3 regions of the Cedecea sp. NFIX57 genome follow, and region 3 is predicted to be linked to each of the others. Evidence: predicted binding sites of a transcription regulator. Region 3 holds the regulator's gene; each other region holds the start of a gene.

Region 1 (4,197 bases), on a different contig from region 3:
GACAATCTCGCTAAAGGCGGGGACTGTTTCTACCTCGTGTCCAAGGGCTTCAAGCGCGCTTACGGTGTCCTGACTGAAGCGGCTCTCAAGCTTGAGGCTGTCGGAAACCTGCCCCCAGGTGCGGCCGAGCAGCCAGCGCGGGGCGGAGATCGCCTCCTGTAAATCAACGCCCTGAAGCACATAGCGGGTAAAGATTGTGGCCTGTGTCTGTGGCTGCCCGTCGCCCCCCATCGAGCCGTAAACCAGCGTTCTGCCATCGGCGAGCCTGGCCGCCGCCGGATTCAGGGTGTGGAACGGTTTTTTGCCCGGCGCCAGCGCTAGCAGATGCTCTGCATCGAGGCTGAAAGAAGCGCCGCGGTTTTGCCACAGCACGCCGCTTTTAGGCAGCACAACCCCGCTGCCGAATTCGTGATAAATACTCTGGATAAACGACACAGCCAGGCCGTTACCGTCTATAACGCCCATCCAGACCGTGTCGCCGGGGCCTTTGCCTTTACCCCACGGGGCGGCGCTTTGGTCGTCAATTTTCGCGGCCAGCAGATCCAGCTCTTCGGGATCTAACAGATTTTGTATTGAGGTCGCGATCAGGCGCGGGTCGGTGATATGTGTGTCGCGAAGCGCAAAGGCTTTTTTAGTGGCTTCCACGATGCGGTGTACGGTCTGAACTTCACTGGCGTTTGCCATCGACAGGCGGTCGGTAATGCCGAGGATCGCCAGCGAGACCAGCCCTTGCGTCGGCGGGGCGAGGTTAAAAACTTCCCCGGCCTGGTGCTCAAGCCGAAGCGGTTTGGTACGAGTGGCCCGGTGTGCGGCCAGATCGGCCGCTGTGACTGGCAGCCCCAGTTCGGCCAGCTCTTCGGCAATGATTGAGGCCAGAGGGCCACGATAGAAACTGTCCAGGCCTTCAACCGTCATTCGCGTCAGGGTCGCGGCCAGTAGGGGCTGCGTGAAACGACTCCCGATCGCGGGCACTTCACCACGCTGCAGGAACGTGTCGGCAAAACCGGGAATATCAACCAGCTCGGCGTATTTGCTTTGTGTCGCGTTCGCCTGAGAGGCGGTGACCGGGATCCCGTCCGCCGCATAGCGAATAGCGTCTGCCATCAGGCGGGAAAGCGGCAACTGCCCGCCGCCAAGCTCTGACGACACTTTTAGCGCTTCTGCCCAGCCGCTCAACGTGCCGGGCACGGTCAATGCAGCGCGAGTGCCGCGATGGGGAATGGCGCGTTCTCCCCGGTAGAAATCCAGCGATGCCAGTGAGCCGGCAGCGCCGCTGGCGTCGATGGCAACGGGTTCGCCTTCAGGCGGAACAATCAGCCAAAATCCGTCCCCGCCTATGCCGTTCATATGCGGATAAACCACCGCGATAGTAGCGGCTGCGGCGACCATCGCTTCAATCGCATCGCCGCCCTGACGCAGGACGGAGAGCGCACTTTCAGAGGCCAGATGGTGAGGCGTCACCGCCATACCACCGGGGGCCATATTGCTTTGCATATTTTTCTTCTCTTGCAGGAATTCCGCTCGGATAGGGAAATCAGAAGCAAGAGATGTTCCAGGTTGACGAGGATCGTTTCACTGTGTCAGGCTTCGATGAAACAAAAGTTACAGGAGTCAGCATGAAACAGTTAGACGAGCGGTTGCGGGCGTCATGGGCGCTTTTTTCCCCACAGGAGCAGCGCGTGGCCTCGTTCATCGTTGACCATTTTGATGACTTGATCAGCTACAACAGCGCTGAGCTGGCGCGGCTTTCAGGTGTGTCCAAGGCCACCGTGAGTCGCCTGTTTAAGCGCTTAGGTTATGAGCGCTACAAGGATATGCGCGAAGAACTTCGTACCCTGCGCCAGAGCGGGATGCCGCTGACGGAAAACCGCGATGCCGTGCAGGGCAACACGCTGCTGGCGCGCCATTACAAGCAGGAAATGGCGAACCTTACTCAACTGGTGAATCAGCTGGAAGCAGGCCCTTTTGCCGAAGTGGTCACTGCCCTTGTGACCGGGAAGCGTCTGTTTATCATCGGGATGCGTAACTCCTGGCCGGTGGCGATGCACTTGCGCCAGCAGCTTTTGCAGGTGCGCAGCGGCGTACATTTGCTCCCGCAGCCGGGGCAGACGCTGGCGGAAGAGCTGGTGGATATTGGCCCGGAAGATTGCGTCGTCACCGTGGCATTTCGCCGCCGGACACGCATTATCAAGCCGCTGCTGGCAAGCCTGCAGCAGCGCGGTATACCGCTGGTGGTGTTGAGTGAGCCCGGTTCAGTGGGGCTGACCACCCACTCTGGCTGGCATTTGAGCGCGCCGCTCGATAGCGTTTCGGCGTTCGACAGCTACAGCAGCGCCATGAGCCTGGTGAATTTACTGGCTAACGCGGTACTGCATGAATCATTGACCAGCGGGCGTCAGCGTATCCATAATATCGCTGAATTGTATACAGAGCTGGACGAGCTCGAACAGCGTTAATGCTCCTCACTGGTGCAGCTGCACAGTTCGGGTGAGCCAAAAGAGTTCATCGTTTTTACCCAAACCTGTTTTTCCGCGCTGGCTTAGGTCTGTCAGCCGGAAAAAATTTTGCCTGCGGCTGGCACATTAGTTGCAAAAGATGATTATAAGAATCTTTTGTTTCAATCTCAGACTCAAGGAATCGCCATGTTTGATATTCAGCAGTTTTCCCAGATCAATCCGCCGCACCGTTTGCTGATGGGGCCAGGCCCGATCAATGCCGATCCGCGCGTGCTGCGTGCCATGGCGAGCCAGCTTATCGGCCAGTATGACCCGGTGATGACGGGTTACATGAATGAGGTGATGGTGCTGTACCGCCAGCTCTTCCGCACGGAAAACAAGTGGACGATGCTGGTGGACGGCACTTCCCGCGCCGGGATCGAGGCCATTTTACTGTCGGCTATTCGCCCTGGCGATAAAGTGCTGGTGCCAGTGTTTGGCCGCTTTGGTCACCTGCTGTGTGAGATTGCCCGCCGCTGCCGCGCTGAAGTGCACACCATTGAAGTGCCGTGGGGTGAAGTGTTCAGCCCGCAGCAAATCGAAGACGCCATCAAAGCGGTGAAACCTCGCCTGCTGCTGACCGTGCAGGGCGATACTTCCACCACGATGCTGCAGCCGCTGGCCGAACTGGGTGAGATCTGCCGCCGCCACGGCGTGCTGTTTTACACCGATGCCACGGCGTCGTTTGGCGGGAACGAACTGCTCACCGATGCCTGGGGACTGGATGCCGTTTCCGCCGGGCTGCAAAAATGTCTGGGCGGCCCGTCGGGCAGCTCACCGGTCACCCTTAGCCCGCAGATGGAAGAGGCAATTCGCCGCCGTAAATGCGTGGAAGAAGGCATTCGCACCGCCGCCCATCAGGACGGGGACGAAGAGATGATCTACTCCAACTACTTCGATCTGGGCATGATCATGGATTACTGGGGGCCAGAACGCCTGAACCACCACACGGAAGCGACGAGCATGCTGTTTGCCGCCCGCGAATGCGCCCGCGTTATCCTGGAAGAAGGTCTGGATGAAGGCATTGCCCGTCATGAATTACATGGCAGAGCAATGGTGGCGGGGATCCAGGGCATGGGGCTGGAGACCTTTGGCGACCTTAAGCACAAGATGAACAACGTCCTCGGCGTGACTATCCCGACTCAGGTTCACGGCGAAGAAGTGCGTAAACTCCTGCTGGAAGATTTCCATATCGAGATCGGCACCTCCTTCGGCCCGCTGCAGGGCAAAATCTGGCGCATCGGCACCATGGGCTATAACGCCCGTAAAGACTGCGTGCTGCAAACGCTCACCGCGCTGGAAGCGGTGCTTAACCGCCTCGGCTTTAAAAGCGTGCAGGGTGAAGCGATGCAGGCGGCGTGGAACGTTTACGCACAGGGTGCCCGTTAATGGGCGCGCCGCTTATGGATGCTAACTATGCCGCGGTTGCCGCCCAGCGCGTCATGGACAGAGCCGACCAACTGGCCGCTATCAGCGAAAGCGCGGGCCAGCTGACCCGCGTTTACCTTTCGGTGCAGCATTTGCGGGCGAATCAGCTGGTGGCCGGCTGGATGGAGCAGCTCGGCATGACGACCTGGCAGGATGCGGTCGGCAATATTTGTGGGCGCTATGAGGGCAGACAAGAAGGCGCGAAGGCGATTCTGCTGGGGTCCCATCTTGATACGGTACGCAATGCGGGTCGCTACGATGGGATGCTCGGCGT
Region 2 (4,197 bases), on a different contig from region 3:
CCAGCGTTACCTCGTTGTCGGTAAACCCCTGGCCTGCCATCAGGCTTTCCTGCATGACGCCTATATTCAACGAGAAATAACTCAACAGGTCCGGCAACGGTGTGCCGTACAGCTTGCGTGAACTCTGCGCCAGCAATTGCTGAGCCGCAGGGTTAGCGTAATGAACCGCCAGCTCGTCATCCACGAGCAGGATGCTGTTGATGAGAGAATTCAGAATCTGCCCAGCATCGGGCAGCGCGCCAGTTGCCATACAGCAGTCTCCGTGCACCGTTTTAGTGCATTATAGTATTTGGGTGACAAAAAACAGCGTCACAGAGGGATCCGATGGAGAAAAAAGCCCATCCGAAGATGGGCCAAAGTTTCCACGGCAACAAAAAACAACTTCAATTAGACGCTGTAGTACAGCTCGAACTCTACCGGATGCGGAGTCATGCGAACGCGGTCGTTTTCTTCGATACGCAGTGCGATGTAAGCATCGATAGCGTCGTCGGTGAATACGCCACCCGCAGTCAGGAACTCACGGTCTTCGTTCAGTGCATTCAGTGCTTCTTCCAGAGAGCCAGCAACCTGTGGGATCTCTTTCGCTTCTTCTGGCGGCAGGTCATACAGGTTTTTGTCCATGGCTTCGCCTGGGTGGATCTTGTTCTTAATACCGTCCAGACCCGCCATCAGCAGCGCTGCGAAGCACAGGTATGGGTTAGCCGCTGGGTCCGGGAAGCGCACTTCGATACGACGTGCTTTCGGAGACGCAACAACCGGGATACGGATAGAAGCAGAACGGTTACGGGCAGAGTAAGCCAGCATAACTGGAGCTTCGTAGCCTGGGACCAGACGCTTGTAGGAGTTGGTGGTTGGGTTCGCCAGGGCATTGATTGCTTTAGCGTGTTTGATAACACCACCGATGTAGTACAGCGCTTGCTCAGACAGGCCAGCATATTTGTCACCAGAGAACAGGTTTACGCCGTTCTTGGACAGGGACATGTGGCAGTGCATGCCGGAACCGTTATCGCCAAACATTGGTTTTGGCATAAAGGTCGCGGTTTTGCCGTAAGCGTGAGCCACGTTGTGTACAACGTATTTGTAGATCTGAATTTCGTCAGCTTTTTTGGTCATGGTGTTGAAGCGGGTTGCCACTTCGTTCTGACCAGCGGTCGCCACTTCGTGGTGATGAGCTTCAACAACCAGGCCCATTTGCTCCATGGTCAGACACATAGCAGAACGCAGGTCCTGAGAAGAGTCGACCGGTGGCACTGGGAAGTAACCGCCTTTCACCGCTGGACGGTGGCCTTTGTTACCGCCTTCGTATTTGGTGCCGGTGTTCCATGCGCCTTCGATATCATCGATAGCAACGTGGGAGCCGGAGATAGAGCTGCCGAAACGAATATCGTCGAACAGGAAGAATTCTGGCTCTGGCCCGAACAGAACGGTGTCTGCGATGCCGGTAGAGCGCAGGTAGTCTTCAGCGCGTTTTGCAATAGAACGCGGGTCACGGTCGTAGCCCTGCATGGTGCCTGGCTCGAGAATGTCACAGCGGATAATCAGGGTAGAGTCCGCGAAGAACGGGTCGATGACCGCTGTGGTTGGATCTGGCATCAGCACCATGTCGGATTCGTTGATACCTTTCCAGCCACCAATCGAGGAGCCGTCAAACATTTTGCCTTCTTCGAAGAAGTCAGCATTTACCTGATGAGCAGGAATAGTGACGTGCTGTTCTTTACCTTTAGTGTCGGTAAAGCGCAGATCAACAAACTTAACTTCATGCTCATTCAGCATCGTCAAAACGTGTTCAGCGGACATACTTAAACTCTCCCGGATTGGTGTAGTCGTCGTGGTAACGAGGTAATCAAACACTTCTTAATGTGGCTTTTCGCCATAAAATGTTTAAAGCGAAATCTGTGCCAACTTTTAAATCACCCTAAAAAGGCGCTATCATGCGCACCATAGTGCAAAAGGGCTGCACCAGGATGAATAATTTGCACCAATATAGTGCTTCAGTATGAAACCTGAGCACCATATTGGTGCAATTTACGTTATGGCTCCCTTTTTAGCTCCGTGAAAGCGATCACAAACCCTTACTTTCTGCATTGTTTGTAAAGGTTCTTTGTGATCCTGTTCTGTCCTTCGATTAATACGTGTACAATAACGCGCTATTTCTAATGCCTGAGGCAAAGTTGTGATCGAAAATCTGCGTAATATCGCCATCATCGCGCACGTTGACCACGGTAAAACTACCCTGGTTGATAAGCTGCTGCAGCAGTCTGGTACCTTCAGTGAGCGTGCTGAAACTACTGAACGCGTGATGGACTCCAATGACCTGGAGAAAGAGCGTGGGATTACCATCCTCGCTAAAAACACCGCTATCAAATGGAATGACTACCGTATCAACATCGTTGATACCCCAGGACACGCCGACTTCGGTGGTGAAGTTGAGCGCGTAATGTCAATGGTTGACTCCGTTCTGCTGGTGGTTGACGCAATGGATGGCCCAATGCCGCAGACGCGCTTCGTAACCAAGAAGGCGTTTGCCCATGGTTTGAAGCCGATCGTGGTTATCAACAAAGTTGACCGCCCTGGCGCGCGTCCTGACTGGGTTGTGGATCAGGTCTTTGACCTGTTCGTTAACCTTGATGCGACCGACGAACAGCTCGACTTCCCAATCATCTATGCATCCGCACTGAACGGTATCGCGGGTATGGATCACACTGATATGGCGGAAGACATGACCCCGCTGTACCAGGCTATCGTTGATCGCGTACCGGCACCAAGCGTTGACCTTGATGGTCCACTGCAGATGCAAATTTCCCAGCTGGACTACAACAACTACGTTGGTGTTATCGGCATCGGCCGCATCAAACGCGGTAAAGTGAAGCCAAACCAGCAGATCACTATCATTGATAGCGAAGGGAAAACCCGTAACGGTAAAGTCGGTAAAGTGCTGACCCACCTGGGTCTGGAGCGTATCGAGTCTACCGAAGCTGAAGCTGGCGACATCATCGCTATCACCGGCCTGGGCGAGCTGAACATCTCCGACACCATTTGCGACCCGCAAAATGTTGAAGCGCTGCCGGCGCTGTCCGTAGATGAACCAACCGTTTCCATGTTCTTCAACGTCAACACTTCTCCGTTCTGCGGTAAAGAAGGTAAGTTCGTAACCTCTCGTCAGATTCTTGATCGTCTGAACAAAGAGCTGGTTCACAACGTTGCGCTGCGTGTTGAAGAAACCGAAGATGCGGACGCATTCCGCGTTTCCGGTCGTGGTGAACTGCACCTGTCCGTTCTGATTGAAAACATGCGTCGCGAAGGTTTCGAACTGGCGGTATCCCGTCCGAAAGTTATCTTCCGCGAAATCGACGGCCGCAAACAAGAGCCGTTCGAGAACGTGACTCTGGACGTTGAAGAGCAGCATCAGGGTTCCGTGATGCAGGCGCTCGGTGAGCGTAAAGGCGACCTGAAAAACATGAATCCAGACGGCAAAGGCCGCGTGCGTCTTGACTACGTTATCCCAAGTCGTGGTCTGATCGGCTTCCGTAACGAATTCATGACCATGACCTCCGGTACCGGTCTGCTATACTCCACCTTCAGCCACTATGACGATATCCGTCAGGGCGAAGTGGGCCAGCGTCAGAACGGCGTGCTGATCTCCAACGGTCAGGGTAAAGCGGTTGCGTTTGCACTGTTCGGTCTGCAGGATCGCGGCAAGCTGTTCCTGGGCCACGGGGCTGAGGTTTACGAAGGCCAGATCATCGGTATCCACAGTCGTTCTAACGACCTGACCGTTAACTGCCTGACCGGTAAGAAGCTGACCAACATGCGTGCTTCCGGTACTGACGAAGCGACCACTCTGGTTCCTGCGCAGAAAATGACCCTGGAGCAAGCTCTGGAGTTCATCGATGACGACGAACTGGTAGAAGTGACCCCGCTGTCCGTGCGTATTCGTAAGCGCCACCTGACTGAAAACGACCGTAAACGTGCGGGTCGTGGTAGCAAAGAAGCTTAAGTTTCTTTTCTGCAGTCTGCTGAAGCCCTGCCTGTAAAGGCGGGGTTTTTTTATTTCTGCCTTAGAATGCGCAACCTCGCCTTCCTCTGATAGTCAAAGCCAGCCTTTCCCGCTACAGTTATTTCTCCATGTCGGAAAGGAGGTGCGCATGCTGTATATCTTTGATTTAGGTAACGTCATCGTTGATATCGACTTTAATC
Region 3 (4,197 bases):
CCAGGGAAAGCGTGTGCAGGTGAGTTTTTGTCTGGTCAGCCGGTACCAGCAGCGCAAATAACAGGTCAACCGGTTGATTGTCGATGGCATCAAAAGCGATTGGCGTTTCCAGTTGAACAAAGACGCCAACGGCGCGGAGCGTATCTTCCTCCAGTTTACCGTGAGGAATAGCGATGCCGTTGCCAATGCCGGTACTGCCCATACGTTCACGGGTCAGTACGGCTTCGAAAACGACCTGTGGTGGAAGACCAAGCTGCTTGGCTGCCAGTTCGCTGATGATTTCCAGCGCACGTTTTTTACTCTGGCAGTGGACGCCACTGCGAGTACATTCCTGGTTAAGGACATTGCTCAGTTGTAGAGCGGAATCGTTGTTCATCATAAGTTCACCTAAGCACTTTTGTGCAAACGGCCCGCTACTTAAGCAGCGGGCCGGCCATATGCACATCGGATGCCCGGATTATCAGTGTTGTTTTAGTTTATCTTTGTGTTTCGTTAACTGTCGGGCCAGTTTATCAATCAGGCCGTCAATCGCCGCATACATGTCCTGGCCTTCGGCACTGGCATGCAGTTCTCCACCGTTCACATGCAGCGTAGCATCCGCTGTATGGGTGACTTTTTCCACCTTTAATACAATATAGACCTGGTTGATTCTTTCGAAGTACTGCTCCAGTTTGGCAAATTTCGAGTTCAGAAATTCACGTAGTGCCTCAGTGATCTCGACGTTTTGTCCCGTAATGTTGAGCTGCATAGTGTCTTCCTTATCGGTGAAGTCACACCAGCTGTTTACGCTGGTTTGACGGTGGAATGGATAAAGACTCTCGGTACTTCGCAACTGTGCGGCGCGCCACCATGATACCTTGATCTGACAGCATTGAGGTTAACTTACTGTCGCTCAGCGGTTTGGCGGGGTTTTCCGCAGCTATTAACTTCTTCACCAGCGCCCGAATTGCCGTGGAGGAGGCTTCACCGCCGCCTTCGGTATTGACGTGGCTGGAGAAGAAATATTTCAATTCAAAGATGCCGCGTGGGCTATGCAAATATTTCTGAGTGGTCACCCTGGAGATTGTCGACTCATGCATGTCCACCGCCTGAGCAATATCGGCCAGCACCATCGGCTTCATGTGCTCTTCACCGTGCTCAAAGAAGGCCTGCTGCTGTTCGACAATGCAGCGGCTCACGCGCAATAGCGTATCATTGCGGCTTTCCAGGCTTTTGATCAACCATTTCGCTTCCTGCAGGTTACTGCGGATGAACTGCGAGTCACTGTCATTGCGCGTATTGCCGCTCATGGCTGCATATTGCTGGTTGATTTTGAGACGCGGGATGCTGTCTGCGTTAAGCTCTACAACCCAGCGCGCCAGGTGTTTGCGCACCAGTACATCAGGGATAACGTACTCAGGTTCACCCGTTTGGATCGACTGGCCAGGGCGGGGATCAAGAGACTGAATCAGGCACATGGCCTCTTTAAGCGCGTCCTCTTTGATACGCGTGACGCGCATCAACGTCCGGAAGTCATGATTTGCCAGCAGATCTAAATGATCGCTAACGATAAGCCGGGCTTCCGCCAGCCATGGGGTCTCTTTGGCGTATTGAGAAAGCTGAATCAGCAGGCAATCGCGTAAATCCCGCGCGGCAACGCCGACGGGATCAAAACGTTGGATACGTTTGAGGACGGCTTCCACTTCGTCAAGGCTGACATCGTCGTGGCCCAGGCTCTCGAGAATGTCTTCCAGTGGAACAGTGAGATACCCGGTTTCATCCACCGCATCGACAATAGACGTCGCAATAGCGGCATCCGTATCGGAAAATGGTGTCAGATCGACCTGCCACATCAGGTAATCCTGGAGTGACTGGGTCGTTTCACCCTGGTAGATCGGTAGCTCATCGTCCAGATAGTCCGTTCCTGTCCCTGAAGGGGTACCGGCGGTGTAAATTTCATCCCAACTGGCATCCAGAGGCAGCTCATCGGGCATTTCTTTCTGCTCGAGGGCTTCACGGGTATCCATTGCTTCGCTCTCAGGCATTTCCTGAGTATCGATCTCATCATGCAGGTCGGTTTGCTCAAGCAATGGATTACTGTCCAGTGCCTGCTGGAGTTCTTGCTGAAGCTCTAACGTTGAGAGCTGTAGCAGACGAATGGCCTGCTGCAGCTGGGGCGTCATAGCAAGTTGTTGGCTAAGCCGTAATTGCAAACCTTGCTTCATGTTCAGAGCAAACTTCCTCAAATAAGTCGTGTAAGACTTCCCACCCTATCAGAGTCTGAACTCTTCGCCCAGATAGACTCGCTTAACTTGCTCGTCTTCAAGGATTTCTTCCGGTGTGCCGTGGGCAATCAGATGCCCCTGACTAACGATGTAAGCGCGTTCGCAGACGGCCAGCGTCTCGCGGACGTTATGATCGGTAATCAACACGCCGAGGCCGCTGTCACGCAGGTGCTCGATGATGCGTTTGATATCAATAACGGAAATAGGGTCAACCCCGGCAAAGGGTTCATCCAGCAAAATGAATTTCGGGTTGGCCGCCAGCGCGCGGGCGATTTCAACGCGGCGACGTTCACCGCCGGAGAGCGACTGCCCAAGGTTGTTGCGCAGGTGCGAAATGTGGAACTCTTCCATCAGCTCGTTAGCGCGATCGTCACGCTGCTCTGACGTAAGATCGTCACGAATCTGCAGTACCGCCATCAGGTTATCAAATACGCTCAGGCGACGGAAAATGGACGCTTCCTGCGGCAAATAACCGATGCCGCGACGCGCGCGAGCATGTAGTGGCAGTAAGCTGATGTCTTCTTCATCAATAATGATGTTGCCCGCATCGCGTGGCACGATCCCCACCACCATGTAAAACGTCGTAGTTTTACCGGCACCGTTCGGCCCGAGTAACCCCACAATTTCACCTGATTTAACGGTCAGGCTGACGTCTTCGACTACGCGGCGGCCTTTGTAGGCTTTGGCCAGGTTTTTCGCAATTAAAGTTGCCATAACGAATCAGTTACTCTTTTTCGGTGCCGGTTGCTGGCCGTTTTTGTTTTGCAACTGAGACGGTACCAGTACGGTGGTCACGCGTTTGCCTTTCTCGCTAAACGCCTGCATTTTTTGCTCTTTCACCAGGTAGGTGATTTTGTCGCCGGTGATGTTGCTGTCCAGTTGTTCAAGGTAAGCGTTGCCGGTCAGCACAACGAAGTCTTTAGCCAATTCATAATGCATGGTTGAGGCGTGGCCTTTTACCGGCTTACCGTTGTCCTGCATTTGATAGAAAGTAGCAGGGTTACCATAGCCATCAATCACCTCTTTGCCTTGTTCACCGCCTGGGCGGGTCACAACGACTTTATCGGCGTTGATTTTGATCGTGCCCTGGGTCACAACCACATTGCCGGTGAAGGTGACGACGTTGCCCTGCATATCGAGAGACTGCTGGTCGGATTCGATATGAATAGGTTGGTCGGTATCACCCGTCAGTGCCCAGGCAGACAAAGGTGCGGCAAAGAGCGAACCAAGCAGAACAAGTTTAAGGCTGAGTTTGTTTATTTTGGATTTCATAAGAGGTCTTAACCTTTTCAATCAGCTGTGCAGTTTGGCTGCGTAAATTGCCACGCATTTTCAGGCCACTGGAGTTAAATGTGGTGCCGTACAGGGTAACAAGATCGTCAGAAGCGACATCCTGAGTGATTAAATTCACCTGCGCATTATCCGTCGTGATTTTGCGTAACTGAGAATCAGGCGTTAGCGCTGTGACGATGACGTTGCCGTACAAATAAAGCATTTTATCATCGGTAAGTTTGGCGCGATCCGCGTGAATTTCCCATGTGGCGATTTTATTTTCATCGTACTGAGTCATGACCGGCTTAGTGAACCATGAAATGCCAGTATCGGAAAAGTATTCAACGTGTTGAGCAATAAGCTTATAGTTCAACGCGCCCTGCGGGTTGTATACGACCGTTGTGGAGAATTCGCTTTGGTAAGTCGGCGTGTCGTTGTTAACGGTTACGCTAGGTTCGTCCTTCTCCGTCAGATTCAGGCCGATAAGCACTAATGCCGCAATGGCGAGCAGGAAAATAATCCAACGTTTGGTCTTGCTCATATGGATTGCCCTTTAGCCTCATCAAGCTTGCCTTGCGCCATCAACAGAAGATCGCAGATTTCCCGCACTGCACCTCGCCCACCGCTAATTCTGGTCACATAATCCGCTTTTGGCGTCAAT

The links. The regulator sigma-54, encoded in region 3, starts transcription at its own class of promoters, with help from an activator protein. The targets are predictions, from matches to a motif close to GTTGGCACANNTTTCGCTNT.
Region 1: the regulator sigma-54 is predicted to act here: its motif matches at 2,574-2,593, upstream of B9Y90_RS03935 (pyridoxal-phosphate-dependent aminotransferase family protein).
Region 2: the regulator sigma-54 is predicted to act here: its motif matches at 1,884-1,903, upstream of glnA (glutamate--ammonia ligase).

Annotation. Positions count from the first base shown of each region.
Region 1 is NZ_FXAS01000004.1:2,171-6,367, forward strand. Features, by position in the region: gene B9Y90_RS03925 (gamma-glutamyltransferase family protein) at 1-1,494, opposite strand, end outside; gene B9Y90_RS03930 (MurR/RpiR family transcriptional regulator) at 1,617-2,456, shown strand; gene B9Y90_RS03935 (pyridoxal-phosphate-dependent aminotransferase family protein) at 2,643-3,884, shown strand; gene hpxK (allantoate amidohydrolase) at 3,884-4,197, shown strand, end outside.
Region 2 is NZ_FXAS01000036.1:13,257-17,453, forward strand. Features, by position in the region: gene glnL (nitrogen regulation protein NR(II)) at 1-250, opposite strand, end outside; gene glnA (glutamate--ammonia ligase) at 388-1,797, opposite strand; gene typA (ribosome-dependent GTPase TypA) at 2,174-3,997, shown strand; gene yihX (glucose-1-phosphatase) at 4,146-4,197, shown strand, end outside.
Region 3 is NZ_FXAS01000008.1:86,217-90,413, reverse strand. Features, by position in the region: gene ptsN (PTS IIA-like nitrogen regulatory protein PtsN) at 1-379, opposite strand, end outside; gene hpf (ribosome hibernation promoting factor) at 461-748, opposite strand; gene rpoN (RNA polymerase factor sigma-54) at 771-2,204, opposite strand; gene lptB (LPS export ABC transporter ATP-binding protein) at 2,253-2,978, opposite strand; gene lptA (lipopolysaccharide ABC transporter substrate-binding protein LptA) at 2,985-3,536, opposite strand; gene lptC (LPS export ABC transporter periplasmic protein LptC) at 3,505-4,077, opposite strand; gene kdsC (3-deoxy-manno-octulosonate-8-phosphatase KdsC) at 4,074-4,197, opposite strand, start outside.